2 regions of the Lentzea sp. NPDC004782 genome follow, and region 1 is predicted to be linked to the other one. Evidence: riboswitches for the same ligand, from Rfam matches in the RefSeq annotation. Region 1 holds a riboswitch; the other holds the start of a gene.
What was found. Region 1 has a riboswitch for glycine ahead of gcvT (glycine cleavage system aminomethyltransferase GcvT). Riboswitches for the same ligand answer to the same signal wherever they lie in the genome.

Region 2: another riboswitch for glycine. It lies ahead of gcvH (glycine cleavage system protein GcvH); the one in region 1 lies ahead of gcvT (glycine cleavage system aminomethyltransferase GcvT).

Annotation. Positions count from the first base shown of each region.
Region 1 is NZ_JBEXJN010000004.1:6,489-14,105, forward strand. It holds gene ABZV40_RS04775 (GNAT family N-acetyltransferase) at 1-20, opposite strand, end outside; gene ABZV40_RS04780 (acyl-CoA dehydrogenase family protein) at 128-1,264, shown strand; gene ABZV40_RS04785 (CaiB/BaiF CoA-transferase family protein) at 1,261-2,385, shown strand; gene ABZV40_RS04790 (hypothetical protein) at 2,705-2,902, shown strand; gene ABZV40_RS04795 (helix-turn-helix transcriptional regulator) at 3,067-3,561, shown strand; gene ABZV40_RS04800 (hypothetical protein) at 3,656-4,039, shown strand; gene ABZV40_RS04805 (DUF3817 domain-containing protein) at 4,054-4,356, shown strand; glycine riboswitch at 4,402-4,492, shown strand; glycine riboswitch at 4,493-4,581, shown strand; gene gcvT (glycine cleavage system aminomethyltransferase GcvT) at 4,678-5,772, shown strand; gene glyA (serine hydroxymethyltransferase) at 5,786-7,051, shown strand; gene ABZV40_RS04820 (SDR family oxidoreductase) at 7,150-7,617, opposite strand, start outside.
Region 2 is NZ_JBEXJN010000025.1:123,278-130,894, reverse strand. It holds gene ABZV40_RS23845 (TROVE domain-containing protein) at 1-1,026, shown strand, start outside; gene ABZV40_RS23840 (helix-turn-helix domain-containing protein) at 1,105-1,461, shown strand; gene ABZV40_RS23835 (cytochrome P450) at 1,465-2,355, opposite strand; gene ABZV40_RS23830 (L-serine ammonia-lyase) at 2,441-3,805, opposite strand; gene gcvH (glycine cleavage system protein GcvH) at 3,809-4,189, opposite strand; glycine riboswitch at 4,252-4,344, opposite strand; gene ABZV40_RS23820 (alpha-L-fucosidase) at 4,484-6,727, shown strand; gene ald (alanine dehydrogenase) at 6,832-7,617, shown strand, end outside.

The DNA.
Region 1 (7,617 bases):
GTGACCTGGTGGATCTGCATACCGTGCAGTCTGGACGACCGGGGTGGGATTTTCGCTCACTTTTTCGGGGGACGGCCTGGCGCGCCGGTCATGGCGTGGACCACTGGCCGGTGGTTGTGTGGAACGCATGGCAGAGCGTCGATCGCGGTGGATGGACAGCGACCTGGACCAGTTGCGCCGGCTCGCCCGCACGTTCGTGGAGAAGGAGGTCGCGCCGCACCAGGAACGCTTCGCCGAGCAGAAGCAGGTCGACCGCGACCTGTGGCGCAGGGCCGGTGACCTCGGCCTGCTGTGCCTGAGCATCCCCGAGGAGTACGGGGGCGGCGGCGGCACGTTCGCGCATGAGGCCGTGCTGCTCGAAGAACAGGCACGCGCCGGCGACAGCGCCTGGGGCAACAGCGTCCACAGCGGGATCGTCGCCCACTACCTCAACTCCTACGGCTCCGAGGAGCAGAAGCGCCGCTGGCTGCCCAAGCTCGCGTCCGGCGAGTACGTCGGCGCGATCGCCATGACCGAGCCCGGTGCGGGCTCCGACCTCCAGGGCATCCGCACGAAGGCGGTCCGCGAGGGCGACGAGTACGTCATCAACGGCTCGAAGACCTTCATCACCAACGGCGTGCAGGCCGACCTGGTGATCGTGGTCGCGAAGACCGATCCGGCGCAGGGTGCGCAGGGCATCTCGCTGATCGTTGTGGAGAACGACATCCGGCGCGGCCGCGTGCTCGACAAGGTCGGCATGAAGGGCCAGGACACCGCCGAGCTGTTCTTCGACGACGTGCGCGTGCCCGTCGCGAACCTGCTGGGCGAACAGGAGGGGCTCGGGTTCGTCCAGCTCATGCAGCAGCTGCCGCAGGAACGCCTGATCATCGGCGTGTGCTGCATCGCGGGCATCGAGGCGGCCGTCGACGTGACGCTGAAGTACGTGAAGGAGCGCACGGCGTTCGGCAAGGAGCTGATCAAGTTCCAGAACACGCGGTTCAAGCTCGCCGAGTGCGCGACGGAGGCGGCCGTGACCAGGGCGTTCATCGACGAGTGCATCGAGAAGCACCTGCGCGGTGAACTGGACGTGCCGACCGCGGCGATGGCGAAGTGGTGGGCCAGCGACCGGCTGGGCAAGGTCGTCGACGAGTGCGTGCAGCTGTTCGGCGGTTACGGCTACATGAACGAGTACCCGATCGCACGTGCCTGGTCCGACGCCCGCGTGCAGCGGATCTTCGGCGGCACGAACGAGATCATGAAGGAAATCATCGCGAGGTCCCTGTGACGGGGCCCCTCGCAGGACTTCGTGTCGTCGAGCTCGCCGGCCTCGCGCCCGCGCCGTTCGGCTGCATGGTGCTCGCCGACCTCGGCGCCGACGTGATCCAGGTGCACAAGCCGGGCAGCCGCCCGACCGTGCCGGGCGACTTCCTGGGCCGCAACCGGCGCTCGGTCGCGATCGACACGCGCAGGCCCGAGGGCGCCGAGCTGGTGCTGAGGCTGGTCGAACGCTCGGACGTGCTGGTCGAGGGCTTCCGGCCGGGTGTCACCGAGCGGCTGGGCATCGGTCCGGCGCAGTGCCTCGCGCGCAACCCGCGCCTCATCTACGGGCGCATGACGGGCTGGGGACAGGACGGGCCGCTCGCCGACCGCGCCGGGCACGACATCGACTACATCGCCGTCGCGGGTGCGCTGGAGCCTCTCGGACGCGCCGGTGGCCCGCCGTCGTTCCCGATCAACCTGCTCGGCGACTTCGGCGGGGGAGGGCTGCTGCTGGCCGTCGGCGTGCTCGCGGCACTGTACGAACGGGAGCGTTCCGGGCGCGGCCAGGTCGTCGACGCGGCGATGGTCGACGGGGCGGCGCTGCTCACGACGTTCCTGCACGGGATGCGGTCCGCGGGCATGTGGCCGGGCGGGCGCGGCGAGAACATGCTCGACGGCGGCGTGCCGTTCTACGACGTCTACGAGGCCGCGGACGGGAAGTACGTGGCCGTGGGCGCGCTGGAGGAGAGGTTCTACGCCGATCTGGTGCGCGTGCTGGGCCTGGAGGACGCACCGTCGCGCAACGACCCGGCGAACTGGCCTGACCTGCGGGAACGCATCGCGGCGGCGGTGAAGACCCGTTCCAGGGACGAGTGGGCCGACCTCGCGCGGGACACCGACGCGTGCCTGGCACCCGTGCTGACGCCTGCCGAGGCGGCGCGGCACCCGTACAACGCGGCACGGGCCACGTTCGTGGACGTCTCCGGCTCGCTGCACCCGGCGCCGGCACCGCGCTTCGACCGCACTCCGACGTCGGTTCCGACGCCTCCGGTTTCGACCGGCGCGAACACCGGGGAAGTGCTTGCCGACATGGGTGTGGCGGACGCCCAAATTATGGAACTGCGTCGGTCAGGAGTTATTGGATGAATGCTCGGGTGCGCATTAATAAGGACACGACGAGGTGACAGAGCGTGATGCCGGGTGGTCGGCATCCGGGTGAGGCCCGGTGCAACAGTGTCTGGTCCAAGCTGTGGGATGCGAGGGTGTCCGTGTTCACCTCGTGCCCAGGACATCGGCGCTGGACATCGACCCCTTTAGCCGCCATTCGGGTGACATTCCCCGTCGCGCAGGCGTGCGTGGCTGGTGGATCCTGAACCCAGTTGGGCGTGGTCGTTGTTCATCACACGGGTGAATGGGGGACCATGTCGGGTGACACGGGCGGTTCGCCGCCCCACCTGTGACCGACATGGACGGAGAGGTACCTGTGAACCTCAAGAAGGTGCTAGTGCTGGCGGGCGTCGCGCTGGTGCTGTTCCTCCTGATCACCCGGCCCCAGGAGTCCGCTGCCGCGGTCCAGACGGTGCTCGGCTGGCTCCGGCAGGGCGCGGAGTCGATCATCACCTTCATCAGGAGCCTCTTCGGGACGGCCACCCCGATCAGCTAGTGACACTGGGTGATCCTCGGCCGTTCGCGTTGAGCCGGATGGGTGGAATGAGGCCAATCACGCACTGGTAACGGGTGTTCTGGGGATTCAGGGTCTGGCGATTGTCAGACCTACCGAATACCTTCCGCTGCAATGGCCGATCCCCGACCGACGAGGAGGCATGGATGGTCGAGGACTCCGGGGTCCACGAGCTGTTGAAGCAGTGGGCGGCTGAACGGTCTGATGACGCAGAGATGCAGGAGGTGAACCGGATCAAGAACGCGTGGCTCGCGGAGGCTCCCCCCTCGGCGCCCGGCATCCCCGTGCAGCGGGGAGGCAACAAGGGCGGGTCGCGTGGCTTGGTCAAGGTCGACTCGGCGGATCCGGCCTACGTGGCCGCGATGCGCAAGCGGGCGCCGGAGGCACCCGAGGCACTGCTCGCTGCCGCGGCGAGCTACTGGCAGCTGGTGGGCGACGTCGCCGAGGCCGAGCAGTGGTGGGACGCGGGCATCAGCCCGTTGGACCAGCGCGCGCTCGACTACCGCGCGGCGGGCCTGACCCCTGCCGACCTCGGACGGCGCTTGGGTCCGATGACGGTTCTCCAGCACCTTCGCCGCGGTTCTGCCGCGGCCTGGTGCGTCGCACGTCTGCAGAGGCAGCGCCGGGACGGCGTGGCGTAAGTGATGGACGGGCTGTCGTGGATTCGGCAGCCCTGAGTTCAACCCTCACGGGTGGCCTCCTGTCCGGAGGCCCAACCCAAGTAGTCTGGAGGTCGTGCGCGGCCTCCTCACCCCCCAGCGAATCTTGATCGGGCTCGGTTGCCTGGTCGCTCTGATCGCCTGTTGCGGGCTCGCGTACTGGCAGTGGCAGCGCTTCGAGTCCGCCAGCGGCACGTTCCAGAACCTGGGTTACGTGCTCCAGTGGCCGCTCTTCGGCCTCTTCCCGGCCTTCATGGTGTGGCGCTTCCGCCGGTTGGCGCGCCAGCGCCGTGACGAGCCTCTCTCCGCACCGGAGCCGGTTGGACCCGCCGCGATGCCGGTGACTACCGTTGACGCCGTCAAACCCGCGCCTGTCGAGCACTTCGACGACGAAGAAGACGCGGAGCTCGCGGCCTACAACCGCATGCTCGCGGACCTCAACGCGCGGGACGGTCGGTGAACGAAGGCGGGCAGATGAAGGGTGCGTTGACCCGGTTCCGGGTCATGGCTTACGTGGTCGGTGTCTTCCTGCTGCTGTTGTGCGTGGCGATGGTGCTCAAGTACGCCGCGGACATGGGCCAGTTCATGAAGGTCGTCGGTCCGGTCCACGGCTTCCTCTACGCCATCTACCTGGTGATTTCCGTCGACCTGGCGCTGAAGCTGCGCTGGTCGATGAAGGGCACCGCCCTCGTGCTGCTCGCCGGGACGATCCCGTTCCTGTCGTTCTGGGCGGAGCGCAAGGTGGTCGAGAAGACGGCGCAGGGCGTGCCGCTGTGACGTTTGGCCTGCTAGCGTCTGGGGCTACCAACTGAACACGGCCGTCGATGTCGCGCGGGAGAGCTCCGTTGAGTCGGAGCGCCGAAGGAGCAACTCCTCCCCGGAATCTCTCAGGCACAGATACCGCACGACGAAGGCAACTCTGGAAAGCAGGCCATCGGCCTCGCCCACGGTGCAAGCCACTGAAGGTGGCGAAGCTCTCAGGCTCATGACAGAGGGGGAGGCTGCTCAGGAAGAGGAGTCTCCGATGGACCGTGTCATTCTTCTGTTGCCTCAGCCGGCCTCGTCCGGCTCTTCGGCGCACCCTGGAGGAGCGTTCTGATGTCCCGCCTCACGCCTCTGAACGCCGAGCACGAGCAGCTCGGCGCGATGTTCACCGACTTCGCGGGCTGGCGGATGCCGCTGCGCTACTCCAGCGAGCTCGCCGAGCACCACGCCGTGCGCACCACCGCGGGCCTGTTCGACCTCACGCACATGGGTGAGATCGTGCTGACCGGACCGCAGGCCGGCGAGGCGCTCGACTACGCGCTGGTCGGCCACATCTCGGCGCTCGCGGTCGGCAAGGCGCGCTACACGATGATCACGCAGGCCGACGGCGGCGTGCTCGATGACCTGATCGTGTACCGGTTGGGCGACGAGGAGTTCATGGTCGTCGCCAACGCCTCCAACGCCCAGGTGGTCGCCGACGCCCTGGCCGAGCGCGCGGCCGGGTTCGACACCGTCGTGACCGACAAGTCCACCGACTACGCGTTGATCGCGATCCAGGGCCCGAAGTCGGTCGAGATCCTTTCCGGACTGACCGACACCGACCTCTCGACGGTCAAGTACTACGCGTCCTACCCGTCCTCGGTCGCTGGCGTCGACGCACTGCTGGCCCGCACGGGTTACACGGGTGAGGAGGGCTTCGAGCTCTTCGTCGCGCCCGCCGACGCCGCCGCGGTGTGGAACGCGTTGCTGGAAGCCGGTGCCGCGCACGAGCTCAGGCCGTGCGGTCTCGGCTGCCGCGACACGTTGCGCCTCGAAGCCGGGATGCCCTTGTACGGCAACGAGTTGACCACCTCGCTGACCCCGTACCACGCGAACCTCGGCCGCGTCGTGAAGCTCGACAAGCCGGGTGACTTCGTGGGCCGCGACGCGCTGACCAAGGTCGCGGAGTCCGGTGTGGACTCGGTCCTGGTCGGGCTGAAGACGCCGGAGCGCCGTGCCCCCCGGCACGGTTACGCGGTGCTGAACGGCGACGAGGTGGTCGGCGAGGTCACCTCGGGCGCCCTGTCCCCGACGCTCGGCTACTCGGTCGCCATGGCCTACGTGTCGAGGGGCAGTGCCGAGCCCGGCACCCAACTGCTGGTGGACGTCCGCGGCAAGAAGCAGCCGGTCGAGGTCGTCGCACTTCCGTTCTACAAGCGCGCCAAGTAGGGAGTTCTTCCAGATGTCCGACCAGTTCAACGCCTCCCTCGCGGAGTTCGACCCGGAGGTAGCCGAGGCGGTCGCCGCCGAGCTGGCGCGCCAGCAGGGCACCCTCGAGATGATCGCCTCGGAGAACTTCACCCCGGTCTCGGTGCTGCAGGCCCAGGGCTCGGTGCTGACCAACAAGTACGCCGAGGGCTACCCCGGCCGCCGCTACTACGGCGGCTGCGAGCACGTCGACGTCGTGGAGCGCCTCGCCATCGAGCGCATCAAGTCGTTGTTCGGCGCGGGTTTCGCCAACGTCCAGCCGCACTCGGGCGCCCAGGCCAACGCGGCCGCGATGTTCGCGCTGCTGCAGCCGGGTGACACGATCCTGGGCCTGGACCTCGCGCACGGCGGTCACCTGACCCACGGCATGCGCATCAACTTCTCCGGCAAGCTCTACAACGTCGTGCCGTACCACGTGTCCGACTCGGACGGCCGCGTCGACATGGCCGAGGTCGAGCGCCTCGCCCACGAGCACCGCCCGAAGCTGATCGTCGCCGGCTGGTCCGCGTACCCGCGCCAGCTGGACTTCGCCGAGTTCCGCCGCATCGCCGACTCGGTCGAGGCCTACCTGATGGTCGACATGGCCCACTTCGCCGGCTTGGTGGCCGCGGGCCTGCACCCGTCGCCCGTCCCGCACGCGCACGTCACGACGACCACGACGCACAAGACCCTCGGCGGTCCGCGCGGCGGCGTGATCCTGTCGAACGACGCCGACATCGCCAAGAAGATCAACTCGGCGGTGTTCCCCGGCCAGCAGGGCGGCCCGCTGGAGCACGTGATCGCCGCCAAGGCCGTGGCGTTCAAGCACGCCGCGTCCCCGGAGTTCGCCGACCGCCAGCGCCGCACCCTGGAGGGTGCCAAGATCCTCGCCGACCGCCTGTCCCAGCCGGACGTGGCGGCCGCGGGCGTGAAGGTCCTGACCGGCGGCACCGACGTCCACCTGGTCCTCGTCGACCTGGTGAACTCGGAGCTCGACGGCAAGCAGGCGGAGGACGTCCTGCACCGGATCGGCATCACGGTCAACCGCAACGCCGTTCCGAACGACCCGCGCCCGCCGATGGTCACCTCCGGTCTGCGCATCGGCACGCCCGCGCTCGCCACCCGCGGCTTCGGCGAGGTGGACTTCACCGAGGTCGCGGACGTGATCGCGGAGGCGCTGAAGCCCGGCGCGGCGATCGACGAGCTGCGCGCCCGCGTCGAGGTGCTGGCGGCCAAGCACCCGCTCTACTCGACGCTCTGACCCGGTTGACGGGAAAAGGGGGCCTGCGGGCCCCCTTTTTCGCTGCTCAGGGCACTGTCAGACCTGATGGGTAGGGTGAGCTGCGAGGGGTTTCCCGGCTAGGGGGACCCCTGCGCGAGCGCGGCCGGGCGGCCCGCTTCCACCGTCCACACCCGACCGGTGCGTTGATCACCGAGCACCGTCTCCGCGGCCACGGCGACCTCGTCCGGTGACGCCAGCGCCAGTCCCGCGGCCACGAGCTCCGATCGGTACGCCGCCACCGCCCTCGTGTCGACCAGGCCGGGGCACAGCGCGTTGATCCGGAAGCCGGGCCGGGTCTGCGCCACGGACCGCACCAACCCGATCTGGGCGTGCTTCGCCGTCGCGTAGTACACGTCGGGGGAGCCGGTCAGCCCGGCGATGCTCGCCACCACCAGCACCGAGCCGCCGCTGATCACGTCCGCGCACGCGGCCACGCCGTAGACGGTGGCGTCGAGGTTGACCCGCATCGTGTCGCGATAGCCCGAGACGCTGAAGGCGCGCGGCCCGGCCGCGCCCGCGTTGAACACCGCGAGGTCGAGCCCACC
Region 2 (7,617 bases), on a different contig from region 1:
CTCGTGCACCCCTCGCCCGCCGCGTCGTGGCAGGGCTCGCTGTTCCAGCACGTGCTGGACCGCCGCCGCACCCCCGACGTCGCGGTGCCGGAGGCGCTGCGCGTGATCGCGGCCCGGCGTGAGCTCATGACGTGGCCGGTCGAGCAGCGCCGGGCGTTGTTCGACCGGCCCGACGCGGCCGACGTGCTGCGCGGGGCCGGGATGACGTGGGAGGCCGTGGCCGGATGGCTGCAGGGTCCGCTGACGAGGCAGGTGTGGGAAGCGCTCGCGCCGTCGATGGGTTACATGGCGTTGCTGCGCAACCTGCGCAACTTCGACGAGGCGGGCATGTCCGACGAGGCGGCGGCGAAGGTCGCGGCACGGCTGGCCGACCCCGGCCAGGTCGCGCGCTCGCGGCAGTTCCCGTTCCGGTTCCTGTCGGCGTACGAGGCGGCACCGAGCCTGCGCTGGGGCCACGCCCTGGACCAGGCGCTGCAGGCGTCGCTCGCGAACCTGCCGGCACTGCCGGGCCGGTCGCTGGTCCTCGTCGACACCTCGGCGTCGATGACGCACGGCACGATCTCGGCGAAGTCGAAGGTCACCCCGGCCAAGGCCGCGGCGGTCTTCGGTGTCGCTCTGGGCGCCAAGGGCGAGCAGGTCGACGTCGTCGGGTTCGCGGACGGCACGTTCCGGCACGACGTTGCACGCGGAGCGTCGGTCATCCGCGAGATCGACCGGTTCCTGCAGCGGATCGGCGAGGTCGGGCACGGCACCGACATCGTCGGGTCGCTGCAGCGGACCTACCGGGGCCACGACCGCGTGTTCATCATCTCGGACATGCAGACGATCGGCGGCCACTACAGCCAGGGCGTCGCGGACGCCGTGCCGCGGCACGTGCCGATCTACGGCTTCAACCTGAACGGGTACCGGCAGGCGGCGTTCGCGACCGGCCGGGCCAACCGCCACGAGTTCGGTGGCCTGACCGACGCGACGTTCCGGATGGTTCCGCTGCTCGAAGCAGGCCAGAACGCCGACTGGCCGTTCTGAGATGAAGGGCGCCTTGTTCCACCTCAGGTGTGACAAGGCGCCCTTCATCGACCACTAACTATCAGTTAGTATGCAGGTGTGGAGTACAACGTGTTCGCCAAGGCGTGCCCGTCGCGCCCGACGCTGGAGCACGTCACCGGCAAGTGGGGCAGCCTGACGCTGGGCGCCCTCGTGGACGGGTCGCTGCGGTTCAACGAGCTGCGCCGCAGGGTCGACGGAGTCAGCGAGAAGATGCTGTCGCAGACGCTGCACGCGCTGGAACGGGACGGTCTGGTGCACCGCGAGGCGCAGCCGACGAACCCGCCGCGCGTCGACTACAGCCTCACGCCGCTCGGCCGCGAGACGGCCGAGCGGTTGCTGTCGCTGATCCACCTGCTCGAAGCGCGCATGCCGGACGTGCTCGAAGCACAGCGCGCGTACGACAGCCGCAAGTAGGGTTCACCACTCGACGATCAACCGGTCCGGCACGCGCATGCGCAGGTCCGGCCGGAACGTGACGGGCTGGCCCGGTGCGAGCCGCAGTCCGGGCAGCCGGGACGACAGCTGTTCCAGCGCCACACGGGTTTGCATGCGCGCGAGTGGCGCGCCGACGCAGAAGTGCGCTCCCGCACCGAGTGAGAGGTGCACGGTCGGCATCTGCCGTGACGGGTCGAACGACTCCGGGCACTGGTAGACGGCCTCGTCGCGGTTCGCGGCGCCCAGCAGCAGCTGCACCTTCGCCCCCGCCGGCACCGGATGTCCCCCGATCTCGGCATCCTCGGTGGCGTGCCGGAAAAGGCTCACCATCGGGCCTTCGTAGCGCAGCAGTTCCTCGATCACGGACGGGATCGTGGCGGGGTCGTCGACGATGTCGATCCAGTGCCTGCGGCGGCCGGCGAGCAGCGAGCGCAGGCCGAGCGCGAGCACGTTGACCGTCATGCCGAAGTCCGCCAACGGTTTCTGCTCTTCCGGTGACAGGGTGCCGATCGCGTGCCGCATCACCGCGGCGGGGAACGGGTCGGCGAACAGCGGTACGAAGTCGCCGTGGCCGTAGCGCGGGAAGCCGTCGATCAGGCGGTCGGCGCAGTCGCGGACCAGCGGTTCCAGCTCGGCCATCCGCCGCGCCGAGAAGGCGCCCTGAAGTGCTTTGCGCACCTGGGGATCCAGGTGGTGGGACGTGGCGACGAAGCTCGGGTCTCTCAGCACCCGCACGACGTCGCCGTACCGGCTGACCACCCAGTAACCGTTCTTCTCGCTGAAGAACACCGGTTCGCACGCCCGGAAGTGCACGAACAGCGGGTACGGGTTCGCGATGTGCTGCGAGTTCAGAGGCTCGTACGCGGTGACCACAAAGCGCGAGTGTGGCAGCGGGCGTGCGTCACGAAAGTGCACATGGCGCAGTTGAGACGCACGCCCGCCAAAGTGTCGTGGAAACTCAGCACTCGATGACGTTGACGGCGAGGCCGCCACGCGCGGTTTCCTTGTACTTCACCGACATGTCCTTGCCGGTGTCGCGCATGGTCTTGATGACCTTGTCCAGCGACACGAAGTGCGAGCCGTCGCCGCGCAACGCCATGCGCACCGCGGTGATCGCCTTGATCGACGCGACGGCGTTGCGCTCGATGCACGGGATCTGGACCAGGCCGCCGATCGGGTCGCAGGTCAGGCCGAGGTTGTGCTCCATGGCGATCTCGGCGGCGTTCTCGACCTGTTCCGGGGTGCCACCGAGGACCTCGGCGAGCCCGCCGGCGGCCATCGAGCAGGCCGAGCCGACCTCGCCCTGGCACCCGACCTCGGCGCCGGAGATCGAGGCGTTCTCCTTGAACAGCACGCCGATCGCGCCCGCGGTGAGGAGGAACCTGACGACGCCGTCGTCGTTGGCTCCCGGCACGAACTTCGTGTAGTAGTGCAGGACCGCCGGGACGATGCCGGCCGCGCCGTTGGTCGGCGCGGTGACGACCCGGCCGCCGGCCGCGTTCTCCTCGTTGACCGCCAACGCGAAGAGCGTCACCCAGTCCATGACCCGCAGCGGGTCGGTGACGAAGTGCTCGCCCTCCAGCCGCTTGCGCATCTCGGCGGCGCGGCGGCGGACCTTGAGGCCGCCGGGCAGGACGCCGTGCTCGGTGCAGCCGCGTTCCACGCACTCCTGCATCACGTGCCAGATGTGCAGAAGTCCTTGGCGCACCTCGTCTTCAGTCCGCCACGACAGCTCGTTGGCCATCATGATCTCGCTGATCGACAGACCGGTCTCCCGGCAGCGCGCGAGCAGTTCGTCACCGGTGAGGAACGGGTGCGGCAACGGCGTGGTGTCCGGCTTGATCCGGTCGGTGCCCGAGGCGTTCTCGTCGACGACGAAACCGCCGCCGACCGAGTAGTACACGGCGTGCTCGACGGACTCGTCGCCCTTGTAAGCCTCGAAGCTCATCCCGTTGGGGTGCAACGGAAGCGACTTGCGGCGGTGCATGACGAGGTCGCGGTCGTGCACGAAGCCGATCTCGTGCACGCCGCCGAGCCGCAGCCGCCCGCCGGTGACGATCTCCTCGACGCGGGCCGCCGCGACCGTCGGGTCGACCTCTTCCGGCAGGTTGCCCTCCAGGCCGAGGAACACGGCCTTCGGGCTGCCGTGGCCGTGCCCGGTCGCGCCGAGCGAGCCGAACAGCTCGACGTGCACGCGGTCCACTTCGGACACACGCGCGCCGAGCTTCTCGACGAACATCGCCGCCGCGCGCATCGGGCCGACGGTGTGGGAGCTGGACGGTCCGATGCCGACGGAGAACAGGTCGAAAACGCTGATCGCCACTGATCAGTCCTTGGTCAGTTCCGCGTACTTGGCGGCGGTGAGCAGGTTCTCCGCGGACTCCACGCGCACGCGGAAGAGCCAGCCCTGGCCGTACGGGTCGTTGTTGATGATCGCCGGATCGTCCACGACCGCGCCGTTGACCTCGATGACCTCACCGGTGACCGGGGAGAACAGGTCGCTGACCGACTTGGTGGACTCGAGCTCGCCGCACACCTCGTTCGACACGACCTTCGCGCCCACCTCGGGCAGCTGGACGAACACGATGTCGCCGAGCGCGTCGGCCGCGTAGGCGGTGATGCCGCAGGTCAGCGGGTCCTGGGTACCCGGCGTCCAGTCGACCCACTCGTGCTCGTGGGTGTAGAGCAGGTTCTCGGGGAACTCCACGACGACTCCTCTGGCTATGACGGCTCGGTCTGGTAACAGCCCCCTCCGCCGTGCAGAGTTGCCTACCCCGAGCGGTCTTGCTGCCTGAGAGTGTGCGGGAGCTTGCCCCTTCGGCGCCCCGACTTCTTCGTCGAGGTCTCTCCCACTCGGGTTCTGGTGCCTCACGGGCACCGCGGCCGGTCTTCAGTTCTCGAGCGCGAACGCTATGTGCGGCCACCGCCAAGTGTCAACGCGAGACGGTTGACATCGGGGAGAGCGCTGCCATGGTGAGTGCAGGCAGACATCGGAGGTCTCATGCGGAAACCGTTCATCGTCGCCTTGCTCACCACACTGGTGCTGACTCCCGTCCCCACCGCCACGGCTGCGGAGGCACCGGCTCCCGTCACCGTTCCCATCAGCCACCTCTTCGACAACGACGGCATCGACACGGCGTCGGACCGGACCGGGAACTTCGACGGTTCCGGCTACGCGTTCCCCGCGGAAGCACTGCCGTCCGGGCAGGTCACGGCCGATGGCGTGCCGTACCTCTTCCCGGGAAATTCACAGACCAAGAACAACAACGTGGTCGCTCTCGGCCAGCGGATCGACCTGCCGCGAGGGCACTACCTGACCGTGCACCTGCTCGTGGCGTCCTCGTACGGAGCGGCCGGCGGTACCGCCACCGTGCACTACGCGGACGGGTCCTCGACCACCGGAGCGATCAGCGGGCCCGACTGGTATTCGGGCAGTGGTCCGATCTCCGCGCCGTTCCGGTACTCGCCGGGCGGCCGTGACGAGCACCCCGTGTCGATCGGCACCGCACAACTGTGGGCGGATCCCCAGAAGGAGGCGGTAGCCGTCACGCTGCCGGTGACGAGCCCGGCCGCGGAGGGCAAGTCCTCGCTGCACGTGTTCGCGCTGTCGGTGCAGCCGGCGGGCAAGGGGCAGGTGCTCGCGGTCCGTGCCGCGCGCAGCACGACCAAGCTGCCGCGCGTGGGCGGTCAGACGATCGAGGCGACCGTCGTGAACCTCGGTGACCAGTGGGTGTCCAACATCTCCGTGCGCGCCGAGGGACTGGGGGTCGTGACGCTGCAGCCGGCGTCGGTGAAACGGCTCGCGCCCGGCGAGGAGGCGCGGGTGCGGATCGGGATCCACGCCTACCGGACCGGCACGTTCGACGGGAAGGTGACGGCGCGGTCGGGCCGCGTCTCGGCCTCGCAGAACGCCAGGTTCTCCCTGGGCGTCGCCGACTACCAGGCGATGGACGCGTCGTTGGCCGCGCACGAGTCGCCGTACTGGTTCGACGACGCCAAGTTCGGGATCTTCATCCACTGGGGGCTCTACTCGGTGCCCGCGTGGTCGCCACCGGGTGAGCAGTACGCGGAGTGGTACTGGCAGTGGATGCAGGACCCGAACAACGCGGTGAACCCGTACCACGCGGCGACGTACGGCAAGGACTTCGCCTACGACCAGTTCATCCCGCAGTTCACCGCCGCGAAGTTCGACCCGCGCGAGTGGGTGCGGCTCTTCGAGGAGGCCGGGGCGAAGTACTACGTGCTGACCTCCAAGCACCACGAGGGTTTCGCGCTGTGGGACTCGAAGGTGTCCGGCCGTGACGCCGTCGACCTCGGCCCTCATCGCGACCTGGTGAAGGAGCTGTTCGACGCGTCGCGCAAGTACACGCCGGGCCTCAAGAACGGGCTCTACTTCTCGATGCCCGAGTGGTTCAACCCGGACAGCCCGTGGAGCGGCCACGCGCCGCGCAACCCGTGGAGCGGAGCCCCCGAGCCCTACACCGGCTACCAGGCAGGACGTGACTTCGTGCACGACTACCAGGCACCGCAGATGACCGAGCTGGTCGACGGGTACGACCCGGACGTCATCTGGTGCGACATCGGCGGCGCGAACGACTCGCGGCGGGTGCTGGCGGACTACTTCAACAAGGCCAAGAACCGGGCGGTGCCCAAGGACGTGACGGTGGACGACCGGTGCGGCATCCAGACCCACGACTACACGACGCCGGAGTACGCGACGTACCCGAACACCGTGGTGAAGAAGTGGGAGGCCTCGCGCGGCCTCGACCCGCGCTCGTACGGGTGGAACCGGGCGACGCCGGACTCGATGTACATGACCGCGGACGAGGTGATCCGCACGCTGGTCGACACGACGTCCAAGAACGGCAACTTCCTGCTGGACATCGGCCCGAGGGCGGACGGCTCGATCCCCGAGATCATGCAGCAGCGGCTGCGCGAGACGGGCGCCTGGCTGCGCACGAACGGCGAGTCGATCTACGGCACGACGTACTGGTCGCGGATGGCCCAGCTGGGTTCGCTGCGGTTCACGGTAAAGCCGAACGAGGCCTTCTACATCACCTCGCTGGCCCAGCCGGGCCCACAGCTCGTGGTCGACGCTCCGGTGCCGATCAAGGACGGTGACCGCGTCACGCTGCTGGGCTGCGACAAACCCCTGAAGTGGACCCGATCGGGTGGAAAACTCGTGGTGGACGTGCCTGCGGGCGTCGGCGAGCACGCATGGGTGTTCAAAGTGGCTTTGTCCTGACAGAACAACCGGACAGTGACGGGATAGTGCGATCCGCACGGTGACATGACCTTCCGGCTGCCTCAGATTGGTGCACAGAGGCCAGCCCGAACGGAGGAGTCATCGTGCGGATCGCAGTTCCCCGCGAGATCAAGAACCACGAGTACCGCGTCGCCCTCACCCCGGCGGGCGCTCACGAGCTGACCAGCCGCGGCCACGACGTGTTCGTCGAGCAGGGCGCCGGTCTGGGTTCCGCGATCACGGACGAGGAGTACCTCGCCGCGGGCGCCAAGATCCTCGCTTCGGCCGACGACGTGTGGGCGGAGGGCGACATGGTCCTCAAGGTCAAGGAGCCCATCGCCGAGGAGTACCCGCGGCTGCGCGCCGGCCAGACCCTCTTCACGTACCTGCACCTCGCCGCCGACAAGCCGCTGACCGAGGCGCTGCTCGCGTCCGGCACCACGGCCATCGCCTACGAGACCGTGCAGCTGCCGAACCGCGCGCTGCCGCTGCTCGCCCCGATGTCCGAGGTCGCGGGCCGGCTGGCCCCGCAGGTCGGCGCGTTCTCCCTGATGAAGCCCTCCGGCGGCCGCGGCGTGCTGCCCGGTGGCGTCCCCGGCGTCGCCCCGGCCCGCGTGGTCGTGATCGGCGGCGGCGTGGCGGGCCTCAACGCCGCCACCATCGCCGTCGGCATGGGCGCGGACGTGCAGATCCTCGACACCAACGTCGACCGCCTGCGCCAGATCGACGCCCAGTTCCAGGGTCGCCTGCGCACGCTGGCGTCCAACTCGTTCGCCATCGAGCAGGCCGTCCGCGAGGCCGACCTGGTCATCGGCGCCGTGCTGGTGCCGGGTGCCGCTGCCCCGAAGCTCGTGTCGAACGCGCTGGTCGCCGACATGAAGCCGGGCTCG